One region of the Fictibacillus sp. Mic-4 genome, then DNA from elsewhere that is predicted to be linked to it. Evidence: a T-box and tRNA genes for the amino acid it is inferred to sense, from the RefSeq annotation. Region 1 holds a T-box; the other holds one or more tRNA genes.
What was found. The T-box of region 1 lies ahead of serS (serine--tRNA ligase). A T-box ahead of a tRNA ligase gene usually reads a tRNA of that ligase, here a tRNA-Ser.

Region 1 (4,432 bases):
ATCGGGGAATGGGCTCGATTGGTGCAATGGAAAGAGGAAGCAGCGACCGTTATTTTCAAGAAAACAATCAAAAACTGGTTCCAGAAGGTATCGAAGGACGCGTACCTTATAAAGGGCCGCTGGCAGATACCATTTATCAATTAATCGGTGGCCTTCGTTCTGGAATGGGCTATTGTGGCACACCAACAATAGAAGATCTTCAAAATAACGCTAAATTTGTTAAGATTACGGGAGCTGGATTAAGGGAAAGCCACCCGCATCAAGTCCAAATTACAAAAGAAGCACCAAATTACTCTATTTAATAAAATGTTCATAAAAAAATTGTCGACAGAGGTCTATCCTCTGTCGATTTTTATGTTACAATAACGGTTGTGTAAATAGGTATGGAGGTGTAGATGTGACAGGCAAGAAGTTAAAAAGTTCCATCGTTTTTTTATTTGTTTTTTCGCTTATAGCTGCAACCTTTTTTAGTCAATCACTAAAAGCAAGTGCTGCTGAAGGTTTAAATATTAATGCCGGGTCAGCTATATTAGTTGATGGGGAAACCGGAAAAATTTTATATGAAAAGAATGCTGATCAAATGCTTCCACCTGCCAGCATGTCAAAAATGATGACCGAATATCTAGTCATGGAAGCGATTAAAAAAGGTAAGATCAGCTGGGACCAAAAAACCGGTGTAAGTGATTATGCATATCAAGTTTCTCAAGACCGCAGTTTGTCCAATGTTCCATTGCGTTCGGACGATAAATATACGGTTCGTGAATTATACGAAGCGATGGCCATTTACTCTGCAAATGGAGCGACTATTGCATTAGCTGAGCTTGTTTCCGGTTCAGAGTCCGAATTTGTCAAACGGATGAATGAAAAGGCGAAAGAGCTCGGGATGAAAAATACCCGTTTTGTTAACTCAACAGGTTTAAATAATAAAGATTTAAAAGGACATTATTCAACCGGAAGCAAGACAGATGAAAATAAAGTATCTGCGCGATCGATTGCGATTCTAGCTTTTCACTTAATTAATGATTACCCTGAAAGCTTAAAGATTGCGAGCATTCCGAAAAAGAAATTCCGTGAAGGCACTGATGATGAAATTCAAATGTCGAACTGGAACTGGATGCTTCCGACACTTGTTTATAAATATGATGGCGTTGATGGGTTAAAAACCGGGAATACACCAGAAGCTGGTTATTGTTTTACTGGTACAGCGAAACGGAACGGCATACGTTTAATTTCCGTCGTAATGAATACAAAAAGTTATAAGGCCCGATTTGATGAAACGAGAAAATTGTTTGATTACGGCTTCGGAAATTTCACAAAAGAGGAACTCCTTCCTAAAGGGTACACCTTTAAAGGACATAAAACGATTGCTGTCAATAAAGGGAAAGAAAAAGAGGTCGCTATTTCTACAAAAGAACCACTTTCAATGCTTGTGAAAAATGGCGAAAAGAAACAATATAAGCCTGAACTTGTTCTTGATAAAAAAGAATTGGATGCACCGGTTAAAAAAGGACAAGCTGTTGGTTACGTAAATGTAAATTACAACGGGGAAGGAAAAGATTACGGCTATTTAACAAACGGTTCAGATAAAGGAAAAGTTCAAGTCGTAACAACATCGTCTGATGACAAGGCCAACTGGTTTGTTCTCATGATGCGCGCTATCGGCCATTTCTTTAGCAGCATTTGGTCTAGCCTTGTAGGTTGGATTAAAGGAATTTTTTAAAGAATGGTTGCATAAATAAGAGAAATATTGTAAATTAATATATAAAATTGATAGTAAAAATCGTTGACAGGAAATAGTAACAAAATATTCTTCGTAAAGAGAGTCGGTGGCTGGTGAAAACCGATCAAGAAGTTTTGTGAATCCATCCTGGAGTAAAATGCTGAACATGAAATAGTAAGCATTTTCGGTAAACGACCGTTATTCGTTTAAGGTGGCAAGTGATAGTTTTATCCTTGCAACTAGGGTGGCAACGCGGATCAATCCGTCCCTTTTATGAGGGATGGATTTTTTTATTGATCTAAAAATGAAATAGGAGGTTAGATTCCATGCTTGATTTGAAATTTGTTAGAGCAAATTTTCAGGAAGTAAAGGAAAAATTAGCGAAACGCGGGGAAGATTTATCCGGACTTGACCGTTTTGAAGAATTAGACCAAAAGCGTCGTGAATTGATCGGTGAAACAGAAACGTTAAAGTCAAAGCGAAATGAAGTTTCTAAATTAGTGGCAGAATATAAACGTGAGAAAAAAGATGCAGATGAGCTTATTAAGGAAATGCGCGAAGTAAGTGATCGCATAAAAACGATTGATGAAGAATTGCGTTCTGTAGAAGAAGACTTTCATCAGTTAATGCTTACCTTGCCAAACCTTCCGCACGAAAGTGTTCCAGTTGGCGAAACAGAGGATGATAACGTACCGGTAAGGCATTGGGGGGAGATTCGTCAGTTTGAATTTGAACCAAAAGCTCATTGGGATATTGCCACTGATCTCCAAATCGTTGACTTTGAAAGGGCTGCAAAAGTAACGGGAAGCCGTTTTGCTTTCTATAAAGGATTAGGCGCCAGGCTTGAGCGGGCTTTGATTAACTTCATGATGGATTTACATGAAGACGAGCACGGTTATACGGAAATCCTGCCTCCTTATCTTGTCAACCGCACAAGCATGACAGGGACGGGACAACTTCCTAAATTTGAAGAAGATGCGTTTAAAATCCGGGAAGAGGATTATTTCTTGATTCCAACAGCAGAAGTTCCGGTTACGAATATGCACCGTGAAGAAATTTTAAGCGCAGATGAACTGCCCATTCGGTATGCAGCGTTTAGTGCCTGTTTCCGTTCCGAAGCGGGATCTGCTGGACGCGATACGAGAGGGCTTATTCGCCAACATCAATTTAATAAAGTAGAGCTTGTGCATTTCGTGAAGCCTGAAGACTCTTATCAAACATTAGAAGAATTAACGGGACATGCGGAAAAAGTACTTCAACTTTTAAATCTTCCATACCGTGTAATGAGCATGTGCACCGCTGACCTCGGGTTTACGGCGGCTAAGAAATACGATATTGAAGTATGGCTCCCAAGCTATGGGACGTACCGTGAGATTTCTTCTTGCTCTAATTTTGAAGCGTTCCAGGCGAGAAGAGCGCAAATCCGCTTCCGTCGTGAACCGAAAGGGAAGCCAGAATACGTTCATACATTAAATGGCTCTGGGCTTGCGATTGGACGTACGGTTGCCGCTATTTTAGAAAACTATCAACAACAAGATGGGTCTGTTCTCATTCCGGAAGTTCTTCGCCCTTACATGGGGAATAAAGAAGTCATTACTCGTTAAAATCATAAGGGGAAATAAATCGAAATTTATTTCTCCTATTTTAAAAAAAGGGTTGACGATTAAAATAAACATATGCTATTATATTTTTTGTCAGCAAGGAATACAACATTTAGTCATCCTGCTTAACATTTTAAATACGGAGGTATACCCAAGTCCGGCTGAAGGGATCGGTCTTGAAAACCGACAGGGGTGTAAAAGCCCGCGGGGGTTCGAATCCCTCTACCTCCTCCATAATGTACATACAACCTGCTTTTACAGCAGGTTTTTTTAATATTTACTAAAGAATAAGCGAGGCGCTACGCATTACGATTAGAGAAGGATGAATGATGGATAAATCTCAGGAAGAAATCGATCAAATGTATATGAGACTTGCGATTAATGAGGCGATCAAGGCCAGAGAGATCGGTGAAGTTCCGATTGGAGCTATTATCGTCAAAGATGATGAAGTTATATCGACTGCTTTTAATTTACGCGAATCGGAAAAACGGGCGGTCGCCCACGCGGAGCTTCTTGCAATTGATAGGGCCTGTAAAAAAGTGGATTCATGGCGGCTTGAAGGTGCTACGTTATATGTTACATTAGAGCCTTGCGCGATGTGTTCAGGTGCGATCGTGCTTTCACGCATTCATCGGGTTGTTTTTGGTGCGGCTGATCCTAAAGGTGGTTGTGCCGGTACGTTAATGAACCTTTTACAAGAAGAACGTTTCAACCATCAATGTGACGTTACCGCTGGCATTTTAGCAGGAGAATGCGGCGAATTGCTCACCTCTTTTTTTCAACAATTACGAAAGAAAAAGAAAGAACATAAAAAAATACAGAATATGGAATCTGATTTATAATTGATTTTTTACAGTAGAGGTTGTATACTTAGAAATGCACATTCCTAATGTGCCTTACAATGTTATACACTTTGTCGCGCTAGGTGGGGAGGTAGCGGTGCCCTGTACTCGCAATCCGCTGTAGCGAGGCTGAATTCCTCTCTTCGGGTAGTCCAATGTATGGTCTGACACAAGTAAGTAGTGTTGACATTCGGGTCCTGCGCAACGGAGACCCATGAACCCTGTCAGGTCCGGAAGGAAGCAGCAGTAAGTGGTCATCTTCGTGTGCC
Region 2 (4,432 bases), on a different contig from region 1:
TTGGCCGTTCCGGTTCTACAAGTGAAGCTGATCTTCCATTTTCCAGCCCCTATATCTCGAGAAAACATGCTTCGATTAACGTTCAAGCGGGGCAAATTACACTGACAGATCTAAAAAGTAAACATGGGACACTATTAAACGGACAGGTGCTCGAACAGAATCGACCGTACCCATTAAATCATAATGACAAAATTATGCTGGCAAAAGGCATTGTCCTTCTTCATTTTGTCGATAGCAGCGAATTGGAGAGGACGATGGAATTTACCAATCCATTTGCTTTACCGAAACTTAAACCTTCCGGACTCATTATCGATATTGAAAAACGGCAAATTATATTGGATGGCAACCGGGTGTTTTTATCCGGAAAGCATACGGATTTATTGTTTTTATTGTACGAACACCGCAATCAAGCCGTCAGCTATGACCAGATTAAAATCAACATTTGGCCAGAACGGCTTATAACCGGCTGTTCAACGCCCGATGTCGGAAAGGACGAGATCAACGCGCTTGTCTACCGCTTGCGAAAAAAGCTCGGGAAATACGGAGAACACATCATTTCCATCCCCCGATACGGCTATATGCTGGATATATAAGCAGTTCCTCCTTCGAATGAAGGAATGGGCTGCTTCCCTCTCAACAATTTTTCGAATCTTCTTATCCTTATCAGCGATTTCTCATTAAACTTTCATCGCGCCTTTATTTCTTATTTCTATCGAATTCAAGTAAAATTTATATAAATTATACACCGACTTAAGTCATATTTTGATTGAACTTGGTGTACCCTTTAGAAAAAAGCAGATATTTTTTTCCATATTTCAAGGAATTCAAAGGGGTAGAAATGAATGCACAAAATTATGATGGTTGTTGAGAACCCACAAATTGCGGAATTGTTTCGCACATATATGGACAACTACGGATATGAGGCAATTGTTGTCGATGATTTTGATAACATTCTTCATTCTTTTCTATCAATTCAACCTGATTTAGTGTTGATGACGGTGAATCTTCCGGGATATGACGGCTATTATTGGAGCCGCCAAATTCGCGAAGTTTCCAACTGCCCTATTTTATTTATTAGTGACCGCTTTGCCGTCCTGGATGAAATGATGATTCATGAAAACGGCGCGGCCGATTATATTGCCAAGCCTTTTTCTTTCGAAGCCGTCACGCGAAAAATTCGCGCCCACCTTTACCGCGCGTACGGGGATTATTCACAATATGAAGCATTTGAACAAAAAGACATTAACGGGAAAAGCTTTGGTTGAAATTCCCCCTGACAAAAACAGACTGAAAAAACGGGATTTCACCATGGCATCCCTTCCCGATTGGGCTGCTTGAGGGGCAGATGCAAAGCGTGTACTTTTTCAATTAACGTTTCGTTGGGATTTGGATTAATGATATACACGTTAGTCCCTTTGTTCAGCCTTTCCAAAAAGAAATTCACTTCAGGCCGGTCCATTTCAGCGTATGAATGGCCGACCATGATAAAATTGTCGATATCATTTCTTTTGGTTGTTACGTAATCGAAAATATTGTACATAGCGTTAACCCAGCTTAGTTTTAGCTGAATGTTATAAATGGATGGAGGGATGATGTTCGCCTCCATTCTTGGCTTCATCCAATCGGTCTTCGGAACAATTTCAAGCTGGTCCGTGTCGCTTAACCCTTTCGTAATTCCCCATCTCTTTTCCGCAGAATGGCCATTTACTTCAACATCAAAATCGATCGACCCATGAGGTTTTAAAATCGGAATCCCGCGTCTAGGTTCTGTTGTTCCTACGCGGTGAAATGGAATATTGGCGAGCGATAATGCACGCTCCAAAATACAATCATAGTTAAAAGAAACCGCGCAAATGATCTTTTCGCGGTTTTTTTGAAGCCAATCGGCCCATCTCCAGCCCTTCATATTATAGTTTTCCGCCGTCAGTTGAAATAAAGAATAGGCCAGAGCGAAAAAACGCCGCAACTCGCATTCCTTCTCGATATTCCCGCGGTTTTTTTGCAAAAATCGCTCAATCGCATCATAGTCATCAGTATTTTTCGCAAATGGATAAAGTTCTTGTTGAATGGATGGGAGCTTATCAAGAAAGGCGGTATAGGAAATTTCGCTCGTATTAAACGTACGAAGAGGTTTAGAAGAATGAAGGCCATGGGGAAGGCAAAAATCCAAAGTAAACCCGTTCCCAATTAATAAACAGACGTTTTCCATCGTTTTCTCCTTATGTCATTGCAAGTTTTTCTCTTATTTTGACGGAAAACCGGGTATTCTAAACATCGAAGCGAACAAGTTTGAACTTAGACGAATAATTCCTCTTGTTGAATGAATAAATGCTATTTTTAGACGAATAAACTGCTCAATTAAACGAATAACTGTTTTAAGAGAAACCCCCTGCTTCTATAAAAAGGCATAAAAAAAATCGGGTCTACTAAATAGCCCAATGACAAATACATCGTATATGGCGGAGAAGGTGGGATTTGAACCCACGCGACAGTTGCCCGTCCTAACGCATTTCGAGTGCGTCCCCTTATAGCCACTTGGGTACTTCTCCATTTTGAGGTCAGGTATTATTATACAACGATTGTCTAAAGTTGTGAAGAGTCTGCCGTTATTTAGTCAATCTTCATACAATTTATAGACCGCCTTCACCAAGAGGCGGTCTATATAGGAGTTCATTTTCGAGGTTTACGGCACAAAATAGGTCGGGATCTGCACTTGCTCCTCGCTTAATACTTCAGTACCGCCTATGGCTTCTAACGCTGTGCCAAATGTCTGGATCCAATCGCCCGTTACCGCGATTTGTTGCCCTTGAAGCTTTAGTCCTTTATCCGTTGTCAAAATTTGTTCAGAAACGCCGATGGCCACTACGACTTTCCCGATTGTTGCGAGCCAGACACTTTCCACAATTTTTCTTTATCCAGGCGATTTCCCATCTTTCTGCTGATTAACAATTATTTGGATAAATTAATGAGTTCTATTAACTGCCCCATCGCTTGTATCCATACCCCGGCGGCAATTTGCTTTTCGAGACTTAATTTCAAGTCTTCATGTTCAGCATTTTTATTGATGTCCTCTTCAGCCTGCTCTCATTTTACAATCACTCCCCTTTCACCCATGTCGTTATATTTATACTATTCACGCCTTTAAGAGGGGGGTTTTATTGAAGCGAAAAAAGCCTCATCTGTTAAAACAGAGAGGCTAAACATTTCTATTGCTATAATTTTTCAACTGCCTTTTTTACAAGCGAGGCATAAGCCTTCGCCCCTTCTGGATTAAGATGGACACCATCAGGAGCGAAATAAGAATCATGACCGGCGCTAGCCCCGTACCAGTCTACAAGCGCGGTGCGGGGATGGCTTGATGCCACATCCTCCAATACGGAGTTAACTACGTTTTCCCATGGTCTTGGAACTCTCGTATTCACTAACACGATTTTTTTATTTTCGCCAACGGATTGAAGCAATTCCATCAGCTGGTCTTTCGTAAATGGACCGTTCGTGCCGAGCTCAAGAACGATGTAATTTCCTAAGTCGCCATTTGATTTTAAATCTCTTACGATGTCATCGGCATCGGACATTTGGCGGCCAATTTCGGCATTTACCTCGACGCCCGGGATCCGCTTTTTCAAGTAAGGTTCGACATCAACCATTACAGAGTCACCGATTACGGTAACATCACTTCCATCTATAGACGGTGCTTTCTTAGAATGCTTATCCTTGGACTGCTCAGAATGTTTTCCTTTCTTTGTTTTCGGCTGATCAACATGGTGACCTTTCTTGTTTCGTTCCGTTTTTTCATTATTTCCATCTAATGGCTGTTCCAGTTTAGATGCGGCCGAATGAGAGCCCGGGACAAGACCGATCAAGCCAACGCAAGAAATGCCGAGAATAAGCACCAGACAACCTATGGCAACACGGCGGCTTTTCGGTATGCGGTTCCACTGCCACTGGCGCAGACGAATCTTCGTCCACCATCTTTTTAATGCGCCATGGCGTATCGGATTTTCAATGAATGTCCACGACAAAGCGGCAAGGATGAAAGTTGCGGCAATTTGCAATAGGACACGAACACTATTTATTCCTTCCGTATTAACCGCAGGTGTCGTTAATGTAATCACCGGGTAATGCCAGAGGTAGATCGCATAGGAACGTACCCCGATCCAACGAAGCGGTTTGGAGCCAAGCCATTTTCCTAATCGGGAAGCAGGATGGGCAAGTGCTGCGACCAACACTGCTGCAGCGACTGACATGTGGACCATTCCCCCGCGATAGAGAAGCGTATCGTACTGGTTCGTCTTCCACATGATCAGGATTACGCATATCAGGGCTGTTGCTCCTGCCAAATCAAGGGTCAGGCGGTGAGCCGAAGGGAGTTTAGCAGATAAGCTCCGGCTCGGCCATACAAGAGCAAGAGAAGCACCAATGAGCAAAGAAA

Region 2: it has a tRNA-Ser gene. The T-box ahead of serS (serine--tRNA ligase) is inferred to sense a tRNA for this amino acid. The anticodon was not compared.

The regions. Positions count from the first base shown of each region.
Region 1 covers NZ_JBBHZM010000065.1:3,761-8,192, reverse strand. The annotation lists gene guaB (IMP dehydrogenase) at 1-302, shown strand, start outside; gene WD019_RS20865 (D-alanyl-D-alanine carboxypeptidase family protein) at 398-1,720, shown strand; T-box leader at 1,775-1,993, shown strand; gene serS (serine--tRNA ligase) at 2,047-3,324, shown strand; tRNA gene WD019_RS20855 (tRNA-Ser) at 3,463-3,555, shown strand; gene tadA (tRNA adenosine(34) deaminase TadA) at 3,651-4,163, shown strand; RNA gene ffs (signal recognition particle sRNA large type) at 4,238-4,432, shown strand, end outside.
Region 2 covers NZ_JBBHZM010000062.1:6,063-10,494, forward strand. The annotation lists gene WD019_RS20665 (FHA domain-containing protein) at 1-593, shown strand, start outside; gene WD019_RS20670 (response regulator) at 843-1,265, shown strand; gene WD019_RS20675 (hypothetical protein) at 1,304-2,209, opposite strand; tRNA gene WD019_RS20680 (tRNA-Ser) at 2,458-2,549, opposite strand; gene WD019_RS20685 (hypothetical protein) at 2,684-2,902, opposite strand; gene WD019_RS20690 (acyltransferase family protein) at 3,213-4,432, opposite strand, start outside.